One region of the Kushneria sp. AK178 genome, then DNA from elsewhere that is predicted to be linked to it. Evidence: predicted binding sites of a transcription regulator. Region 1 holds the regulator's gene; each other region holds the start of a gene.
What was found. Region 1 encodes PhoB, which activates phosphate uptake and scavenging genes when phosphate is short. Its sites were predicted from a motif close to TGTCATANNNNTGTCANA; they were not measured.
Positions count from the first base shown of each region.

Region 2: a site for PhoB is predicted at 2,460-2,477, ahead of ugpB (sn-glycerol-3-phosphate ABC transporter substrate-binding protein UgpB). Genes of this name have one in related genera too.
Region 3: a site for PhoB is predicted at 1,379-1,396, ahead of M1D97_RS01290 (phosphatase PAP2 family protein). Genes of this name have one in related genera too.
Region 4: a site for PhoB is predicted at 2,660-2,677, ahead of M1D97_RS12930 (PhoX family protein). Genes of this name have one in related genera too.

Region 1 is NZ_CP096381.1:15,094-20,306, forward strand. Features, by position in the region: gene M1D97_RS00065 (N-acetylmuramoyl-L-alanine amidase) at 1-582, shown strand, start outside; gene phoR (phosphate regulon sensor histidine kinase PhoR) at 629-1,936, opposite strand; gene phoB (phosphate regulon transcriptional regulator PhoB) at 1,942-2,625, opposite strand; gene ubiA (4-hydroxybenzoate octaprenyltransferase) at 2,782-3,648, opposite strand; gene M1D97_RS00085 (chorismate--pyruvate lyase family protein) at 3,730-4,278, opposite strand; gene M1D97_RS00090 (HU family DNA-binding protein) at 4,579-4,854, shown strand; gene trpA (tryptophan synthase subunit alpha) at 4,918-5,213, opposite strand, start outside.
Region 2 is NZ_CP096381.1:2,248,170-2,253,382, forward strand. Features, by position in the region: gene M1D97_RS10210 (hypothetical protein) at 1-305, shown strand, start outside; gene M1D97_RS10215 (IS4 family transposase) at 427-1,746, shown strand; gene M1D97_RS10220 (hypothetical protein) at 1,794-2,366, opposite strand; gene ugpB (sn-glycerol-3-phosphate ABC transporter substrate-binding protein UgpB) at 2,559-3,890, shown strand; gene ugpA (sn-glycerol-3-phosphate ABC transporter permease UgpA) at 3,966-4,844, shown strand; gene ugpE (sn-glycerol-3-phosphate ABC transporter permease UgpE) at 4,886-5,213, shown strand, end outside.
Region 3 is NZ_CP096381.1:281,072-286,284, forward strand. Features, by position in the region: gene M1D97_RS01285 (phosphatase PAP2 family protein) at 1-390, opposite strand, end outside; gene M1D97_RS01290 (phosphatase PAP2 family protein) at 546-1,352, opposite strand; gene M1D97_RS01295 (NAD(P)-dependent oxidoreductase) at 1,518-2,399, opposite strand; gene M1D97_RS01300 (zinc-dependent alcohol dehydrogenase) at 2,520-3,686, opposite strand; gene serA (phosphoglycerate dehydrogenase) at 3,959-5,206, opposite strand.
Region 4 is NZ_CP096381.1:2,822,597-2,827,809, forward strand. Features, by position in the region: gene ppk1 (polyphosphate kinase 1) at 1-344, shown strand, start outside; gene M1D97_RS12930 (PhoX family protein) at 470-2,611, opposite strand; gene M1D97_RS12935 (3-deoxy-7-phosphoheptulonate synthase) at 2,725-3,816, opposite strand; gene M1D97_RS12940 (hypothetical protein) at 3,833-3,958, opposite strand; gene M1D97_RS12945 (hypothetical protein) at 4,299-4,424, opposite strand; gene folM (dihydromonapterin reductase) at 4,509-5,213, opposite strand, start outside.

The DNA of each region.
Region 1 (5,213 bases):
GACGAGGACAGGCGGGCCTGGCATGCCGGCGTAAGCGCCTGGGGCGATCGCGTCAATCTCAACGACACCTCCATCGGTATCGAGATCGTTAATCGCGGCCACTATCAATCGCCCGATGGCCTGGTCTGGGACCCCTATTCCCGCGCCCAGATCGAGCTGGTTACGGCGCTGGCCCGCGACATCGTCGATCGCTACAACATTGCCCCGGAAAACGTGCTGGGCCACAGCGACATCGCGCCGGGACGCAAGGTGGACCCGGGCCCGTTCTTTCCGTGGCAGCGCCTCCACGAGGCCGGCGTGGGCGCGTGGCCGGAGCGTCATGTCGTCACGCGCTATCAAAGAGAGCTGAGTGCCTCGCCGCTGTCCATGGTGCAGCTGCAGCGCGCGCTGGGCATCTGGGGCTATCCGGTGAGTGTGAGCGGTACCCATGACGAGGCGACCCGCAAGGCGCTGGGCGCCTTCCAGATGCACTTTCGACCGGCCGACACGCGGGGCAATGTCGACGTGGAAAGCCAGGCCATCCTGCTGGCGCTGATCGAGCGCTATCACGGCCTGACGGACGTGCGCGCCGTGCGTCAGTAGGTGGTTGCAGGGATGGATGCCCGAGATAACAGGCGGCGCCGGCACGTCAGGCCGGCGCGCTTGCCACGTTTTCCATGCGGGCGGCGGGGAAAACACAGCGAAAGCAGGCGCCTTCGCCGGGCTGGCTTTCGATATCGAGATACGCGTCGTGGCGCAGCAGCACGTGTTTGACGATGGCCAGTCCCAGCCCGGTGCCGCCGCTGGCCACCGAGCGGCTCTTGTCGACCCGGTAGAAGCGCTCGGTCAGGCGCGGCAGGTGCTCGGGGGAAATGCCCTCGCCGTCATCGATGACTTCCACCGCGGCCCCTTCCTTCTCCAGACGGCGATAGCAGATGGTGATGTGACACCCTGCCGGTGTATAGCGTACGGCGTTGTATATCAGATTGGACAGCGCGCTGCGCAGCTCCTCGACATCGCCGAACACCCGCCGTGTCTCCTCGATCCGGCAGGTAATCTCATGGTTGCCGGCGGACAGCTCCTGGCCATTCTCGGCGATCTGCTCGCAAAGTGCTGCCATGTCGATCGAGCGCTCGTTGTGGTGGCGCTCGCTGGTTTCCAGCCGGGAGAGGGTCAAAAGATCCTCGACCAGATGCTGCATGCGCACGGTCTGCTCCTGCATGCGGCTCAGGCCGCGACCGAATGAAGTCGGCAGGGCGTCCTGATGGTCCTGCCAGGTCTCGACATAGCCGGTCAGCACCGTCAGCGGGGTACGCAGCTCATGGGAGACATTGGCGACAAAGTCACGACGGGTCTGTTCCAGACGCTGCAGTCGGGTGACATCACGGATGACCAGCAATCGCTCGTCGTCACCGAAGCGGGTGATCTGGCACGACAGCGTACGCGCCTCCTGGGTGGGTGAATCGATCGTGATCGGCTCGCTGTAGTCCATCTGGCGGAAGTAACGAATGAAGGCCGGGTCGCGCAGATAGTTGGTCAGGTGATGCCCGCGGTCGTGGCCGTTGTCCAGGCCGGTCAGGCGTTCGGCGGCGCTGTTCCACCAGTCCAGACAGCCGCGCGAGTCGAGCATGATGACCCCCTCGCTCATCGATTCGGCCGACTCCTGAACGCGTTTCAATACCGATCGCAGACGGTTTTGCAGCTGCTGCTGGCCCTTCTGGTAGCGATAGAGCCGATCGAAGAGATCGCCCCACACCCCTTCGCCGTCCGGCGGGCGCTGCTCTACCGGCGCTTCCAGCCAGCGATAGAGCCGTCTCAGGTGGCGAAGGGTAAAGGCGAGATGGATGCCCAGTCCCAGGGCCAGGCCCCAGCCCGGATATCCCAGCAGCAGCCCCAGAATGGTGAAACAGATGGCCAGATAGGCCAGACGCCAGAGTTCATTGAGCCAGTAATGCATACCGATTACCGCGACGAAAAGCGATAGCCGGTACCCCGTACGGTCTGCACCAGATGCTGATGGGCATCGCCCAGCACCTTGCGCAGGCGGCGTATATGCACATCCACCGTACGCTCCTCGACATAGACATTGCCGCCCCACACCTGATCGAGCAGCTGGGTACGGGTATAGGCCCGCTCCTGGTGGGTCATGAAAAACTGCAGCAGACGGTATTCGGTCGGACCGATGTCCAGTGCCTTGCCGTTAACGCTGACACGGTGGCTGACCGGATCAAGCAGCAACCCGTTGACCTCGACCGTCTCCTCGACGCCGGCCGGCGTGGTGCGTCGCAGCACGGCCTTGAGCCGGGCAATCAGCTCGCGGGGCGAAAACGGCTTGGTGATGTAGTCATCGGCGCCGCTTTCCAGGCCCTGAACCTTGTTGTCCTCCTCGCTGCGTGCGGTCAGAAGCACAATGGGAATGTCGCGGGTGGTGGATTCGCGCTTGAGCCGGCGGGCGAGATCGATACCGCTGATCCCGGGCAGCATCCAGTCCAGTAGAATCAGATCGGGGCGCTCATCGACGACCAGTTCATGGGCGGTCTTGGCATCCTCGGCCTCGAGAATGCGAAAGTCGGCCATCTCGAGCGCCATGGCAATCATTTCACGAATCGGCGCTTCATCGTCGACGATCAGAACGGTTCTGGACATGAATGGCTTCCCCTGCCGGATAGCAATGGCGATTGCCGGGACGTTGAACACGCGGATGTTCAGTCATCGGCCCCGTCACGTGATCGTCATTCAAACGTCTTCATATGACAACTTTATGACAGATTCCGCGGGTATGACATCGCCCTGTCCGAGGGACTAGGCCTGCCAGGTGGCCAGTGCAATACCGGCAAAGAGCAGGATGCCGACCCAGTGATTGTTCAAAAACGCCTGGAAGCAGCCCTCGCGCGAGCGCGTGCGACACAGGCGCTGCTGATGGGCGAAGATCACGGCGATGGCGACCAGCGCCGCCCAGTAGAAGCCGTCCAGCCCGGCCAGCTGACCGACGACGGCCAGCAGCAACAGCATCATCACCTGCAGCGCGCCCTGGATGACCAGGTCCATGCGGCCGAACAGTACCGCCGTCGACTTGATGCCGATTTTCAGATCGTCGTCGCGATCCACCATCGCATACCAGGTGTCATACACCAGCGTCCAGACGATATTGGCGAAAAAGAGCCACCAGGCCACGGCCGGCACCTGGCCCTGCTCGGCGCCAAAGGCCATCGGAATGCTCCAGCCAAAGGCCGCGCCCAGTACCACCTGCGGCAGATGGGTATAGCGCTTCATGAACGGATAGCTGGCCGCCAGTGCCACTGCGCCGAACGAGAGCATGATGGTAAAGACATTGGTGAAACACACCAGCACGAAGGCGATCATCAGCAGCACGCCAAACAGCGTCAGCGCCTCGCGCTCGCTGATCCGGCCGGTCGCCAGCGGGCGGTCATGGGTGCGCTTGACGTGGGCATCGAAGTGGCGGTCGGCATAGTCGTTGATCACGCATCCCGCCGCGCGCATGACATAGACCCCGGCGATGAAGATGATCAGGTTGTGGCGCGACGGCAGACCGTCGCCGGCCAGCCACAGCGCAGCCAGCGTCGGCCACATCAAAAGCCAGGTGCCGATGGGACGATCGAGCCGGGTCAGGCGCAGAAAGTCGGGGAGTCGAGCGAGGGGCGACGGCATCGTCGGGGCTCCAGTCAGCGTAAAACCAAGAGTCTACCCGAAATGACCCCGCATCGAGGCATCCGTGTCCGATGCCGATTTTCAGCGCGGGAAGCGCTCGTGCACGAAATACTCCTGTACCAGCAGCGGGGCGCGCCCGGGCCCCAGGGTAAACAGCGAGCGTCGGGCCCACACCTCGGGCAGCGACAGAAAACCGGGGGCGGCGCGGCATATATCGATACCCGAGCGCCGCGTGATGGCTTTCTGCGGCGCGCGGGCGCTTCTGGCAAAGAGCTGATGGCCCAGGGCGCGGGTGCCCAGCCGGGCCATCCAGGGCGGACAGCCTTCAAGCGGCATGACCGAGCGCGCCGCCACCAGAACCTGATCATGGGCGGCCAGCGTAACCTCCCGTCGCCAGACCCGCTGCCCGGCCGGCAGCCCCAGCCTTGCCAGCTCATCAGGGCGACCGCGGCCGACGCCCTGAGCGTGCACGGTGACCGTGACGCTCGCCTCGAACAGCCGGGCCAGACGCACCGTGAGGGAATCCCGCGAGCCGATCAGGCGCTTGAGCGGTTCATCAAGGCGGATACCGGCCAGTGCCACCGGCTGCCAGCGCGGCGATGAGAGGCGATAACGTGAAGATTCGGGCATGAACGCAACATCCGACAGGAGGGCCAAAGGGTAGCCTTTTGTACCCACAGGGTAAAAATATCATCCATTGGGACGGATAAACGCCACAAAGTGCCAATTTGTGCAGTTTTGGCTGGCGTGAAGCAGGGCGGCGTTGCTAGTCTAGGCCCGTCGAACAGTGTTCGCCCTGCAGGACCGGCCCTGTGGCGCTGGCGCAGGGCAGTGAGCGACTTTTCGCGCACCCCCTTGCAGTGTGCGAATTCGATATAACAATGGGCGGCATCAAAAAATCGCCATGTTATTGCCCAACCAGGAGGCGTTATGCGCAAACCAGAACTCGCCGCGGCCATTGCCGAGCAGGCGGATCTTTCAAAGGACAAGGCAGGTCAGGTACTCAACGTCGTGCTCGACGAGATTACCCGCAGTGTGGCCAGAGGCGAGGATGTCACCCTGATCGGGTTCGGCACCTTTACCGTACGCGAGCGCGCTGCGCGTACCGGCAAGAACCCGCAGACCGGCAAGGAAATCCAGATTCCTGCCAGCAGGAACGTGGCGTTCAAGGCCGGCAAGGGTCTCAAGGACGCCGTTTCCGAGTAATCCCCTCAAAAGGGTTACGGCGTTGATATCACCGGCTGCCCGAAGGCAGCCGGTGTTGTTTTGTCAGGCCGTGGCCTGTCGCGCGCGCCTGACGCCTTCGGCGAGTTCGCGCACCAGCGCATGCACATCGCGCGTCCCGGCGTCCACGCTGTCGGCATGCTCGATGCAGTTGATCAGCGCTGACCCCACCACCACGGCGTCGGCAAAACGGCCGATGGTGGCCGCCTGTTCGGCGCTGCGAATGCCAAAGCCCACGGCGATCGGCAGATCGGTATGGGCGCGAATGCGCGTGATGGACTGCTCGACGCTTTCCGGTGTCGGCGCCTGGGCGCCGGTGACGCCGGCCACCGAGACGTAGT
Region 2 (5,213 bases), 1.2 Mb from region 1:
GCGGCCAGATGTACACCGCCAGCGCCAGCTACAGCATGGACGTCGACTGGGGCCCCGTTGAAAACCTGTTCTTCTTCAACGACTTCAGCTACATCGATCCGTCGGATGACTTTTCATCCATCAACGGCGGCTTCGGCGATCAGGACGACCCAATGCTCAACGACCTGGGCGTGCTGGTCACCGCCGGCCCCTACTATGCCTGGTTTGATATCGTGACCAACAAAAACGGGCTGAACTATTTCGGCTCGCCGGTCAACGATGGCTGGCACACCAGCTTCCTCACCAACTTCGGCATCAACTTTTAAAAGCCGATGACCATCAAAAAAACCCCGGCCATGGCCGTAATGCCAGTCAGTTAAGGTTTTCCCCCACCGGCTGACGATGCGATAGTCCGGTATCAGTAACTTGCTGATACCGGACTTTTTTATGCATTTCAGTCAGGCCATCGATGCCATCAACCGGGTAAGGCCCGGCAGCTTTTCAAGTTTGGCGGACGTCCTTTCCCCCGAGCTCATCGACACCTGTCTGGAGCAGGCCGGCGTGGCGACCCTTCGCAAGCGGCGACTGCCGCTGGATCTGGTCGTCTGGTCGATTGTCGGCATGGCCCTGTTTCGCCATATCCCCATGGCGCAGGTGGTTAACCAGCTTGATATCGTCCTGCCGGGCAAGCGTCCATTCGTGGCCCCCAGCGCCGTGGTACAGGCGCGTCAGCGCCTGGGTAGTGACGCAGTCAGACATGTTTTCGAGCAGACTCAGGCCCTGTGGCATGCTCAAACGCCTCAGCCTCACTGGTGCGGACTCAGCCTGCTTGCCGTGGACGGCGTGGTCTGGCGAACGCCGGACTCTCCCGACAACCAGACCGCCTTCGCGCGCACGCGTAATGCGCAGCGTGAGGCCGGCTACCCGCAGGTACGCATGGTGTGCCAGATGGAGGTGACCAGCCACCTGATCACGGGGGCCGCGTTCGACAGTGTCGCGACCGGCGAAGTGGCCCTGACGGAAGACCTGATCGCCGGCACACCGGATCACTCGCTCACGCTGTTTGACCGCGGCTTTTATTCACTGGGCCTTTTGCATGCCTGGCAGCAGGCCGGCGAGCAGCGCCACTGGCTGATTCCGTTACGCAAGGGAACTCACTACGAGGAGATTCGCTCGCTGGGGCGCCAGGACCGTCTCGTTCGGCTGACCACTTCGCCACAGGCGCGTGCCAAATGGCCGGATTTACCGGTCTCGTTCGAGGCGCGCCTGCTGCGCCGCAAGGTTCGGGGCAAGGAGGTGGCGGTATTGACCTCGATGACGGAAACGATGCGTTTTCCGGCCGCCGACATCGTGGATCTTTACAGCTACCGCTGGGAAATCGAGCTGGGATATCGGGAAATGAAGCAGTCGCTGCTGGACAATCGGCTTACGTTGCGCAGCCGTACACCGGAGATGGTGCGTCAGGAGCTGTGGGGCACGCTGCTCGCCTACAACCTGATCCGTTTTCAGATGGCGCGAATGGCTTACAGTCTGGACAACATTCACCCCAACCAGCTGAGCTTTCACCAGGCGGCCAGCTTTATTATCAAGGAGTTATCGATGCTGCCGGCGGTATCGTCGGGTCGGGTGCCGGCGGTGGTCCAGTCGATCACGGAGATGGCGCCGGCCTTTGTACTGCCCGATCGACGAGAAAGATCGTACCCGCGAGCGGTGCGGGCACGACCGCAGAAATATCCGGTCAGGAAAAAGCCAGTCAGCACTAACTGACTGGCATTACGGCCATGGCCGGGGTTTTTTAATGCGCCTGCCACCGATCAGGTCAGCGTGCTGAAATGATCGAGCCCTTCGGCAAAGCGGGTCTTGTAGCGCTCAAAGAGCGCCGGGTCGCGCTTGAAGGCGCGCAGGACGGCATCCTTTTGAAAGGTCACCACCTCCGGGGCCTGCTCGAGCGACTCAACGCCGGCGCGGGCGTTAAAGCCGGTACGCAGATCGCTGTCGGCGTGGCGATACCAGTGCTCGAACCCGAAGGTGGTAAAAAAGGCCTCCAGTCGCGGGTCCGGCGTGCTGACGCGCATCGCGGTCGACTCGCCAAGCCGGGTCACCAGCCGCCGACCGTAGCCGCGGCCGCGCTTGTTCTCCGGCGTGGCCAGAAGCCTGAGCTCGACCCCGCGCCCTTCCACCTCCAGCGTCAGCAGGGCCGCCGAACAGAGCCTCGCGCTGTCATCATAAAGCGCCACGATGCGCGCCGACTCCTGCTCCAGCAGCCGGCTGGCGCCGGCGAACTCGACAAGGGGGGTCAACCCCGCCTCCCGTCCGAACACGCTGGCACAGAGCATGGCCAGACAGGCATCCCGGTCCTGCACGTCGGTGATATATGAAATCTTCAAGGTTGCGTCTGCCCGCCGTTCAAAAGACGCATGATGCCACGGGCCTTTTCCCTCTGGCGAGTCAGCTACCCCCGGCTGCTTCCATCGCCCGCCTGTCACACGACTGACATGGACGCGCCACATGATTGCCATGCGGGCCTACCAGCATATCGGCGCAGCAGACACTTTCACGACAACAACGCGGAGCACGACATGGTCAAGGGTTTCAGGGGGGTGGTCAGGTTGGCAGCACTGTCCACGCTGGCGCTGGGCGCCACACCGGCAGCAGCGGCGACCGAGGTGGTCTGGTGGCATGCCATGGAGGGCAGTCTGGGCGAGAAGGTCGAAGAGATTGCCGAGGGGTTCAATCAGTCGCAGTCCGACTACGTCGTCAACCCGGTCTACAAGGGCACCTACGGCGAGAACATGACCTCGACCATTGCCGCCTTCCGCGCCGGCAATGCCCCCGCCATCACCCAGATCTATGAAGTCGGCACGGCCACCATGATGAATGCCCGCGGCGCCATCTATCCGGTCTACCAGCTCATGGCCGACACCGACCTGCCCTTCGACCCGGCGGCCTACCTGTCTGCCATCACCGGCTATTACAGCACCGCCGATGGCGACATGCTGTCGCTGCCCTTCAACTCCTCGACGCCGGTGGTCTATTACAACCGCGATCTGTTCGAGCAGGCCGGGCTCGATCCCGACGCGCCCCCGACCACCTGGGAAGGGCTCGCCGAGGCGGGCCGGCAGATCGTCGACAGCGGCGCGGCCGACTGCGGCTTTACCACCACCTGGCCGAGCTGGATTCAGCTCGAAAACTTCACCGCGCGTCACGATATTGCCTTTGCCAGCGAGCAGAACGGCTTTGGCGGGCCATCGGCGCGACTCATCTTCAACGACAGCGATGCGGTAATCGAGCACGTGCAGGATCTGGTCGACTGGCAGCAAAGTGGCGTGTTCCGCTACGGCGGTCGTGAGGACCAGGCTTCGCCACGCTTTTTCTCCGGCAGCTGCGCCATGATGATGGCCTCTTCGGCCAGCTATGCCAGCGTGCGTGACAACACCGAAAGCTTCGACTTCGGCGTCGCGCCCCTGCCGTGGGACCCCGAGGTCATCGATCAGCCGAAAAATTCGATCATCGGCGGCGCCTCGCTGTGGGTTCTGCAGGGCCAGGATGAGGCGGTCTATCAGGGCGTTGCGCGATTTTTCAACTATCTCGCCTCGCCGGAAGTGCAGGCCGACTGGCACCAGTTCACGGGCTATCTGCCCATTACCCGCCAGGCCTACGAGCTGACCCGCGAGCAGAATTTCTATGCTGACAATCCCGGCACCGACATCGCGCTCGAGCAGATGACAGGCGGTGAGCCGAGTGACAGCTCCCGCGGACTGCGACTGGGCAACATGCCCCAGATTCGCGATGTCATCCAGGAGGAGCTCGAGCGGGCTCTCAACGGTGACAAGAGCGCCCGGCAGGCGCTCGATGACGCCGCCGAACGGGGCAATGAGCTTCTCGAGCAGTTCGAACGCAGCGTGCGCTGACCCCTGCCCCGGCGGCACCGCCGTCGGGACCGCCCCTGAGCCGTCACTGCACCTTTCGGGAACGCCTGTCACACCATGTCCACGTTTCAACGTCATCGCCTCACGCCATGGATGCTCATGGCGCCTCAGCTTGTCATCGTGCTGATATTCTTTTTCTGGCCGGCCGTCACTGCCCTGCGTCAGTCGCTGTATGTGCAGGACGCCTTCGGGCTGGGCGAGCGCTTTGCCGGCCTTGCCAACTTCACGCGGATACTGGCCTCACGGAGCTATCATGAGGCGCTGGTCAACACGGCCATTTTCAGCGTCAGTGTCGCGCTGGGCGCCATGGCCCTGGCGCTGTTGCTGGCCACCATGGCGGATCGGGTGCTGCGCGGCAGCGGCGCCTACCGAACGCTTCTGATCTGGCCCTATGCCGTGGCACCGGCCGCGGCCGGCGTGCTGTGGATGTTCATGCTGGACCCCACGCTGGGCGTACTGACCCGGGCGCTGACAACGCTGGGCATTGACTGGAATTTCCGCCTCAACGGCGGCCAGGCCATGGCGCTGGTGATCGCGGCCGCCATCTGGCAGCAGATGAGCTACAACTTCGTGTTCTTTCTGGCCGGGCTTCAGGCCGTCCCCACCAGCATTCTGGAAGCGGCCGCCATCGACGGTGCCGGCCCCTGGCGGCGCTTCTGGACGGTCACCTTTCCCCTGCTGTCGCCGATCAGCTTCTTTTTGCTGGTCATGAACACCATCTACGCCTTTTTCGACACCTTCGGCACCATCGACACCACCACCAGCGGCGGCCCCGGCGGTGCCACCCGCACGCTGGTCTACAAGCTCTATCAGGACGGCATCGTGGGGCTGGATCTGGGCGGTTCGGCGGCGCAGTCGGTGCTTTTGATGGTGATGGTGGGTCTTTTGACCCTGATGCAGTTTCGCTATGTCGAACGCCGCGTGCAGTACCACTGACGCCCCATTCACCGCACCCAACCCTGTCAGGACACCCTGCCATGCGCTATCAACGCCCGGGCCTCGATGTCGCAGCCCATACCATCCTGATCGCCGGGGCACTGATCTTCATGCTGCCCGTCATTCTGGCCGTGCTGGCTTCGACCCAGACGCCCGGCACACTCTTCTCCGGCACGCTACCGCTGTCGTTCGGGGCCAGCGGGCTGGATCACTACGTAACGCTTCTGACCGAACCGGTCCGCGGCATCGGCGTGCCCGCCTGGCGATTGATGCTCAATTCGCTCGCGATGGCGCTGGGCATTGCCGTCGGCAAGCTGACCATCGCCATGCTGGCCGCCTACGCGCTGGTCTTTTTCCGTTTTCCGTTGC
Region 3 (5,213 bases), 270 kb from region 1:
CATGACACGGCTGACCAGCGAGGTGACAAAGGCCGCGAGGGTGCAGAGCAGAATGTCGCCCCGACGCGCGATCATTGACGGCATGCACCAGATGGCGCAGATACCGGCCACCAGCGGCACGCCGGTAATCAGCTTTTGATAGGAAAACGCGTTCATCAGGTAGTCCAGCAGCGCGTTTTGCTGCGCGGGCTGATTGATGAAGTTCATGAAGGCATATTCCACCGCCGTACCCGACAGCGCCAGGGGCGCAAGCACCACAAAGGCGATCAGGGCGATCACGATTCTGACCCAGGAGGGAGAATCGGCAGGCAGGGCGTTACCGCTGTGCGTCGGATCGGCGCTGGCAGCGTGAAAAACGGTAGAAGCAGACGTGGTGTTGTTGGAAGACATGATACCCGTTAAAAGATTTTGTTAAGGCTGTCGAGTGTGGTCTCCACAGCGCGCCTTGACCGTGTCAAAACGCATGTTTGTGTATCACTTTTGTGACACGGGCGGTCTCGCAGCGGATTGCGTCCGAAGAGGCGACGCCGGCCGGGCGCTCTGGCTCAGGACATCAGGCGCAGCACACCGCCGGCCAGGTCCCGAAGCTCCTCCACCAGCGTGGCGATGCCGTAGCAGCTGATAAACGCCAGCGGATAGAACCAGTGCGGATGGCTCTCACTGAAACCGGTGATCCAGCCGCCGATGCGCTGAAAGGGCGCGAGCAGGGCCATCTGCACCGTCAGGATGGCGAGCGCCCCGCCACCAATGATGTCGGTGATGAAGTGAAAACCAAGATAGATGCGGGTAAAGCAGAGCAGCCCGGCAAACAGGAAGGCGGCCAGCCCCAGGCGACGATGCAGACGCCAGATCACCCAGGCCAGCCCGATATACACCGCGCCGTGGTCGCTGGGAAACGAGCTGAAATCGCTCAGCGTCTGGGCATCGATGCCGGTGGGCGGCGTCATGTTCAGCACCTGGTCCTGCAGCGGACGCGGATGCGGCGGCGTCATCTGCTGCATGATGCGACTCAGCGCTGCCGAGCAGAAGGCCGCCACGGTGCAGGTCAAAAGCTCCGTGCGGCGGAGTTTCAGCGCCGGCATGAACCACAGCGCCCAGAAGCCGGCCACCAGAACCACGCCCGAGATCAGGTTCTGATAGGAGAGCACGTTCATGATGAAATCAAACAGCGCGCTTTCCCGCGCCATTTGATTGATGCCCAGCATGAGCCGGTCTTCCACCGCCAGCGGCGTGACGAAGGTGATCAGGGTGGTCGCGACGAGCACCCCCAGGGCGATCAGCGCGATAAAGCCTTCCCGAAGCGCACGGGACTCACTGTACCTGTCAGTGTATTGAGAGGAGACTGAAGACATTCTCTTCCAGTTTAAGTTGACTTAAAAATGACACCAGTATGAAAGGTAGATGACGGTATTATTGTGTTGATGTGTTCACATGATGATGCCGTATGTAAGACAGCGCGGCCGGCAGGCGATCGCCTGCCGGCCGCAAGGGGAGGCGGGTGCCGCGTCCGGATGGCGTCAGCTCTCCTGACGGCGTAGATAGTCGTGCACGGCGGCGATATCCTGCTCGCCAAGGCCGGCATCCACGGCCTCACGCCATAGCTCGCTGATGCGGGAAAGCCCCGGCAGATCATGATTGCCGGCGGCTTCCAGTGCCAGCCGGGCATCCTTGAGGCCCCACTCGAGTGCCATCTGGGCGCTGTATTCCTCACCGCCGATCTTGTCGAGCTTGGCCTTGACGTAGGGCGCTGCCAGCGGGCCGCCATCGAGCACCGACCACAGCTCGTCGGTGGCAAAGCCAAGCGTTTGCGCCAGCCGCGCGCTTTCGGCAATGCCCTGCATCATGTGAATCAGCCAGGCGTTGACGACAAGCTTCATGCGCGAGCCGCGGCCGGCCTCCCCCAGCCAGACCACGCGTTGGGAGATGGCGTTGAACACCGTATCGATACCGTCGGCGGCGTCCTGATTACCGCTGGCCAGCACCGAGATGGTGGCCTGCTCGGCCGGCGCCTTGGTGCCGGAGACCGGGGCGTCGATGAAGGTGATATCCGGGCGCGCCTGATGCACGGCCTCGATCAGGGCCTCGGTCTGCTCGACCCCGATGGTGCCCATCTGGATGACCACGCCACCCTCGGGCAGGTGGTCCAGGGCGCGAGCCTCGCCGAGCAGCACGTCCCGGGTGGTATCAAAGTCCGGCAGCATGGTGATGACAAACCGGGCGCCGCTGACGGCCTTGCCGGCGCTGTCGGCATTGAGGGCGCCGCGCTCGGCCAGATCTTCGCCGCGCGAGTGGGTGCGGTTCCAGACCCGCACGCTCAGCCCGCTTTTTACAAGGTTGGCGGCAAAGGCGTGGCCCATGGCGCCCAGGCCGAGAACGGCAACAGTCGTGTCCTGTGACATATGGCAATGCTCCATTGAGGGGTTCAAACCGATCGCACCAGCGTAGCGCGATGTCGTTGACAACGGGAACGTCAAACGCCCCGGCATGACCGGGGCGTTTTTTTGATGGCGTGATCCGCCTTACGGAGTCAGCACGACCTTGCGGCAGTCATCCTGTTTGGCATCGAACAGGCGATAGGCTTCGGCGGCCTGATCGAGCTTCATGCGATGGCTGATGATCGCCTCGGGCTGGAGCGTGCCCTGATCGATGGCTTCCAGAAGGGTCGGCAGATAGTCATGCACGTGGGTCTGGCCGCCCTTCATGGTCAGGCCCTTGTCGAAGAAATCGCCGATCAGAAAGCCGTTCACGGCGCCGGCATAGACGCCCGGGATGCTGATGCTGCCGCCGCGGCGTATGGCGGCCAGGCACTGGTGCAGGACGATGTCGCTGCTTTCGACCTCGAAATTATCCATGGCCGGCAGCGCCCCGCCGTGGCTTTTGGCCTCATAGCCCACCGCATCGATGACGGCGTCCACACCGCGACGGCCTGCACTCAGCTGGATGATGGCCTCGGCCACGTCATCGGTCCGGTCGAAGTTGATGGTCTCGACGCCGTAGGTCTTCTGCGCAAAATCGAGGCGATACTGCTGATTGTCGATCATGACGATCTGCTCGGCGCCTTCCATGCGCGCACAGGCTGCCGACATCAGCCCCACAGGGCCGGCGCCGAAGATCGCCACGCTCGAGCCCTTTCTAACGCCGGCGTTGAGCACGGCCTGATAGCCGGTGGGCAGGATGTCCGACATGAACAGCACCTGTTCATCATCGAGACCTTCCGGAATGGCGTAGGGGCCGGCATTGGCCTGCGGCACGCGTACATATTCCGCCTGGCCGCCGGGAATGCCGCCATACATGTGCGAGAAGCCAAAGAGCGCCGCCGGCGCCGGGATCGACTTCTTGTTCAGCGCCGCGCCTTCGTCGGGGTTGGTGGTCTCGCAGGCCGCATAGAGCGAATGCTGGCAGAAAAAGCAGCTGCCGCAGGCGATCACGAACGGCACGACCACGCGATCGCCCTTTTTAACGCTGGTGACCGCAGAGCCTGCTTCCTCGACGATGCCCATGAACTCGTGGCCGAAGATATCGCCGGGCTCGGTGGCCGGCATTGAGCCGCGATAGAGGTGCAGATCGGAACCGCAGATGGCGGTCGAGGTGACGCGCAGGATAATGTCGTCATCCTGCTGGAGCGTGGGTTCGGCGACGTTTTCAACGCGAACATCGTTGCTGCCCTGATAAACCAGTGCCTTCATGAGGTCTCCTCCGTGAAATCTCCGACCGAAGATCATCGGCCGGCAATGCTGGCGACGGTCGACATCCTGCCGACCCGAAAGACAGCATAGAAAGCAAAGCGATAGGCAGCTAATGATTTATCGAAACCTGATGTAAGCGCTGCAAAAGGCAGGATGTAGCAGGCAAGCGGGCAAGGGGTTGGCGTCGCCATCTCATGACAACGGGCGCCCCGTGGAAAGGGCGCCCGTTGATAGAGCGGCAGCTGCTTGTGTGTTGCCCGCTCGACCGGGGGTTACTCGCTGTCGGCCTGGGAGTAGAGCACGCGGGTGCGCAGGGTGTGGTTGACCTCGCGCAGGGCATTGAGCGCCTGTTCCCCATAGGCCTTGTCGACATCGATGACCACGTAGCCGACCTCTTCGTTGGTCTGCAGAAACTGCGCGGAGATGTTGATGCCTTCATTGCCCAGCACATGGTTGATCTCGGAGAGCACGCCCGGCACGTTGCGGTGAATGTGCAGCAGACGGTGCTTGTCCGGGTGCGACGGCAGGGCGACTTCGGGGAAGTTGACCGAGGTGATGGTGGTGCCGTTGTCGGAGAAGGTAATCAGCTTTTCCGAGACCTCAACGCCAATGTTCTCCTGCGCCTCGACCGTGGAGCCACCGATGTGCGGCGTCAGGATCACGTTGTCGAATTGACGAAGCGGTGAGACGAACTCTTCATCGTTGCCCTTCGGCTCGGTCGGGAAGACGTCGATGGCCGCCCCCAGCAGCTTGCCGGATTCGAGCACCTCGGCGAGTGCGTCGATGTCCACGACCTTGCCGCGCGAGGCGTTGATCAGATAGCTGCCCTGTTTCATCAGCGCGAGCTCGTCACGGCCGATCATCCAGGTGGTGGCGTGCGTTTCGGGCACGTGCAGGGTGACGACGTCGGCGCGCGCCATCAGCTCCTGCAGGCTGCCGACCTGGCGGGCGTTGCCCATCCCGAGCTTGGTGATGGTGTCGTAATAGATGACGTTGAGACCGACCGACTCGGCCAGTACCGACAGCTGGGCGCCGATGCTGCCGTAGCCGACGATGCCCAGCGTCTTGCCGCGGGCCTCGAACGAGTTGCTGGCGGACTTGAGCCAGCCGCCCTGATGGGCGCGGGCGTTCTTTTCGGGGATGCCGCGCAGCATCATGATGGTCTCGGCCAGCACCAGCTCGGCGACCGAACGGGTATTGGAGTAGGGCGCGTTGAACACCGGGATGCCGAGCTTGAGCGCCGCCGGCAGATCCACCTGGTTGGTGCCGATGCAGAAGCAGCCGATGGCGACCAGGCGTTCGGCGGCGCTGAGCACACGTTCGTTCAATTGCGTACGCGAGCGAATGCCGATGAAATGGGCGTCACGGATCCTTTCAATCAGATCCTCTTCGCTCAGTGACGTGGTCAGACGCTCGATGTTGCTGTAACCGGCGTTTTGAAAGTTGTCCACGGCGGACTGGTGGACGCCCTCGAGCAGCAGAACCTTGATCTTGCTCTTGTCCAGAGACGTTTTTGCCATGTGCGCA
Region 4 (5,213 bases), 660 kb from region 1:
TCCCCGGGGTCTCCGACAACATTACGGTGCGTTCGGTGGTGGGCCGCTTTCTGGAACATACCCGGGTCTTTCATTTTCACAACGCCGGCAAACCCGAGGTCTGGTGCTCCAGCGCCGACTTCATGGAGCGCAACATGTTTCAGCGTGTGGAAACCTGCTTTCCCCTGCTGGACAAGAAGATCGCCCAACGGGTCAGGAAGGATCTGGATACCTACATGCTGGACAACTGCCAGAGCTGGACGCTGCAGTCGGACGGCCACTATGAGAAGCGTTGTCCGGGCAACAATGAAGCCGCCATCAGCGCGCAGGAGACTCTTCTGTACGCCTACGCCGTACAGCCCTGAATCGGATAGATGGATTGCTCGCGACTGCACTGACTGAAAGACCCATGAAAAAGTCCGGGCACCTGATGTGTCCGGACTTTTTGTTTTCCTTTCAGCATGCCATCGTCGCGGCCGATGCCATGGTGTCAGACACCAATCATGCCGCCGTCGCGTTTCTGGATCACCACCGTCGATGAACGCGGACGCACCTGCCCTGACGCTACCTGCGTGGCATCATCGGTATTGGTCGCCGGCCAGTTGGCCGGATGCTGAATATTGATAAACAGCGCCGTCCGATCAGGTGTGGCAAAGATGCCGGTGACTTCGGCCTCATCGGGGCCGATGGCGAAACGCTTGAGCTGTGCCTGGTTCCGGACATTGATGGCAGGGTAGTCATCACCTCCCATCGCCCCCGGCACGACGGCCAGCACCTGATCGTTGGTGATTTCGGCCACTGCATTGTCACGCCCCTTGTCCAGACCGTTGTCTGTTTCGATCCAGAGAATGCCCTCGCCGTTGTCACGCTCGTCAAACCAGAGGCCATCGGGGCTGGCAAAAGCGTTAACATCGGTCAGTCCTGAAAGATTGCTGTCGGCATCACTGGCGCTACCGCCAAAGACGAAAGGCTCCCAGCGCATGCGGGTCGGGTCGTCACTGTTCTCCTGCCAGCGAATGATATGCCCATAGGTATTATCCGGGCGCGGATTGGCGGCATCGACCGGCGCAGTGGCATAGCCGCTGCCCATGGCGGCAACGTGATCGCCATGACCGGTGACGCCTGGTTCACTTTCTGCGTCAGTGCGTTTCGAGTTGTTGGTCAGCGTCATGTACACCATGCCCGAATGCGGATCGACCGTCCCCCATTCGGGGCGATCCATGGGCGTGGCGCCCATCATGTCGGCCGCGTCGCAGGTATTGATGATAATGCCGGCCTGATCCTCGAAAAGCTCCCCCAGCCGACGCCCCTTGTGCTCCCCGCGGGGGATGATGGCGTCCACGGTCAGCGGCAGCCACTCCCCTGTTCCATCGGCATCAAACCGGGCCACATACAGCGTGCCGTCATCCAGATAGCTGGCGCCTATCGCCTGGCGGTCATAGACTTCGCCCGGGCGGTTGGCATCGCTTTGCTGCCAGCGTTTTGTCGTCACGAACTTGTAGATGTATTCGTTGCGGCTGTCGTGGCCGGTATAGAAGGTCAGCGGCATACCTTCGACCACACGACCGGGCCAACACCCCTCGTGACGAAAACGCCCCAGCGCCGTGCGCTTGTAAACGACACTGTCAGCATCGTAGGGATCAACTTCCACGATGTAGCCAAAGCCACGGGCCTCGTTGCGGTAATCCTGCGCGGGATTGTCACCTTGCGGGGTATTGTCGAAACGGCTGAACTCGCCCTGCTCGCCGGCGTCGGCACTTTCCCAGCCGTAGCGGCCCCGCTCACCGTTGATGCCCAGACGGGCCTGATCGGGCGTCAGCTCACCCCGGTTGATAAATACCTCGGGCCAGTTTTCTTCACAGGTCAGGTAGGTGCCCCAGGGGGTATGGCCACAGGCGCAATTGTTATTGGTACCGCGAACGTGCGTCCCTTCGGGGGACCAGGCAGTGACTACCCATGAGGTGCCACGAACGGGGCCGGCAAGCGCCATGGGTGTCGCCGACGTAATACGACGGTTGCGGGCATCACCGGCAACAACTGTCCAGTGCCCCTGATCATCGCGCCGCAGACGGACAACCGCCACGCCATGGGCATTGATCTCGGTACGCACCTCGTCAGCCGGACGAGCGCCTTCATCATTGTTGGTCGGGCCATTCCGGGGCGCCCAGAGGGCTTTCTGATCGATATATTCGTGATTGATGGCCAGCAGGAAATCACGCGAGGCGTGTCTTGTGTCCAGCGGGAAGTGGTACATGCCATCGTGATGCATCCCCATGGCACGTGCCTGAAAGGCCGGTGTGACGCGCATGTCCGGTTGCCAGCCGGCAGCGCCACTATCCAGCGGTGTTCCCCATGGGGCCAGGACCTGAGCGGTATATCCCTCAGGGACCACGATGGCATCCGTCATGCTGCCGGGCAGCGATTCAAACCCCAGGGTGAGCCGACGTTCCGTCTCGGCACCGGCCCGGCGAATGGCAGCGCTCAGGCCGAAATCGGTCAACAAGGTGGCGGCGGCCAGCCCCAGACTGCCCTGCAACATGCGACGACGCGACAGGTAGCGCGTCAGCACGGATGAGAAAGGACGATTACCGCTATCGTTGTGGTTGTCATGATTTTCAATTTCCTGGCTCATGTCATCGTCTCTCGAGGGCTTGATCGATGGCCGAGATTACGACGATATCATGACAGGTGTTTGACATTTTCAGGATCCGGGGCGGCTACGGCGCCGTCCCGGTCCTGAACGATTCAGATAGGCTGTGCGGCCAGACGCTGCGCCGCCAGACGCAGATGGTGTTCGCTGTCCGTCCAGCCCAGGCAGCCATCGGTCACGGAGACGCCGTAACGCAGCGACCCGCCCAGGGCCTGTTTGCCCGCTTCCAGATGACTTTCCAGCATCACGCCGACCAGTGATGACGCCCCCGCCAGACGCTGGCGAATGACCTCGTCGAGCACCAGCGGCTGTCGGGCAGGGTCCTTGCTGCTGTTGGCATGAGAGCAGTCCACCATGATGGCACTCGACACGCCGGCCTTTCTCAGGGCCTCGCTCGCGTTTTCCACGCTTTGCGCGTCAAAGTTGGGGCCGTGATGGCCGCCACGCAGTACGAGATGGGTATGGGGGTTGCCGCTGGAGTGCAACAGCGCCGGGCAGCCGTTGTCGTCGAAGCCCGGGTAGCGGTGGCCGTGGCGGCTGGCACCCATGGCGTCGATGGCGACCTGAATGCCGCCATCGGTGCCGTTCTTGAAGCCCGTGGGCATGGGCAGCGCACTGACCATTTCACGGTGGATCTGTGACTCGGTGGTACGCGCCCCGACCGCTGCCCAGCTGATGAGATCATCCATGTAGGCGCTCAGCATGGGCTGCAGCAGTTCGCAGGCGATCGGCATGCCCAGTTCGGTGATGTCGCGCATCAGCCGGCGCGTACTGGCAAGCCCTTCGGCCATGTTGTCGCTGCCATCAAGATGCGGATCATACACCAGCCCCTTCCAGCCCACCGTCGTACGCGGCTTTTCGACATAGACCCGCATGACCAGCAGCATGCTGTCGGCCACTTCGTCGGCAAGCTGCTTCAGCCGCCGGGCATAGTCCAGCGCGCTGTCGCGGTCATGAATGGAGCAGGGTCCCATTACGACCAGCAGGCGCGAATCCCGCCCGTCGAGAATGTCCCGGATGGCCTGACGATGCCCGGCGATCTGCGCTTCCCGTGCAGGCTCGAGTGCAATGGCGTCCTTGAGCGCGCCCGGCGTGGGCAGGGGCTGGGCGACGCCCGGGCCGCCGACATGGTCGGATTCGACGGTAGAGACCGGGGAGAGTTCGGCGGTATTGAGTGAGGCGTTCATGGCGTCTTTCGATCCTTTAACAGCGTAACAAGGGGGCGTGGGGAGCGCCCTGTGTCAGCACACCGGCGGCCAGCGCTCGGTACGCCGCCAGCGTGTGGCTGAATCGCCAGTCAAGAATCGGGTAGCGGTAGGTCATGGTCATGTTGCTCTCCTGATGGCTGCCGGATCATCTGCCGGTTGCATGAAACATAAAAAACCCCCGGTGGCATGCTGCCGACCGGGGGTTTCATGGGTGGGCAGCACGGTAGACACCGGCACGCCCTGACAGATCAGGCGTGCCTGTCTCTAAACCAATAGCCCACTGGATAACCGACCTCGTTCAACGCACGCGACGACACCGCCGGCGCCTTTCGCGCCAGCGGTGTCGTCGTGTCATTGACCGGAAGATGCGTCATGCCGGGTTATCCTGATTGAATCCGCTGGTTCACTGCTTCGAGGGTCAGCGCCCCCGTGATCGATCATTCGAGGTTAGCACGGCCGGCTCAGATGAGAAACTCCCTCAGAATAAACAGTGCCGGCAGGGCCGCCGCCAGCGATATCGCCACCACACCTGCCACAATGCCGACCAGCAATGCCCGATCCTTCAGTAGCGTCGACGCCGATGTCATGATGGTCACCTGTTACGGTTGTTGGCACAGTACGGTACCCGGATATCGTGGTTGTTGCCCGGCGACGCGGTCGCCGCCATCAGTTCACTTCACATGACGCCCGCCGTCAACCGGCAATATGGCCCCTGTGACGAAAGCACTATCGAGGAGATAGCGCACGCTCTGCCAGATCACCCGCGGGCCCGGAACGGCCGGCAGCGCCGATCGACTGTTGAGATGCACCAGATAGTCATCGCCATCGTCGGCATTGAGCATGATGCCGGCCGGCGCAATGGCATTGACCTTGATGTCGGGGGCGAAGCGCCCGGCCATCGACAGGGTCAGATTCTCGAGACCGGCCTTGGTGGCCGCATAGGCCATGTGTTTTCTGGAGCCATGAGAGGCGCTGTAGTCCGTGATATGGATGATATCGCGCATCGGCTCGGGGCAGGCCGTCAGCAGCTCATGAGCGTGCAGATTGATGAGATACGGCGCCTGCATGTGGACCTGAAACATCAGGGCGAAATCCTCGCCGCACGAGGCGCCATCGTCATCCTGCTGCCAGTGCGAGGCGTTGTGGATAATGGCCCGGAGCGCGCCGGTCCGTGCCTTCAGCCGGTCAATGAACGCCAGAATGGCCGCCTCGCTGGAGAAATCGGCATACAGCGCCGTGATGCCCCGGGCGCGCAGCGCCTCGATGGCCGGCCGCTCCCGCCGATAGGTGATGATGACCGGATGGCCATCATCATGAAGCCGTTCGGCACAGTAGCGGCCCAGTCGCTGACCGCCGCCGGTGATCAGTATGGGCGC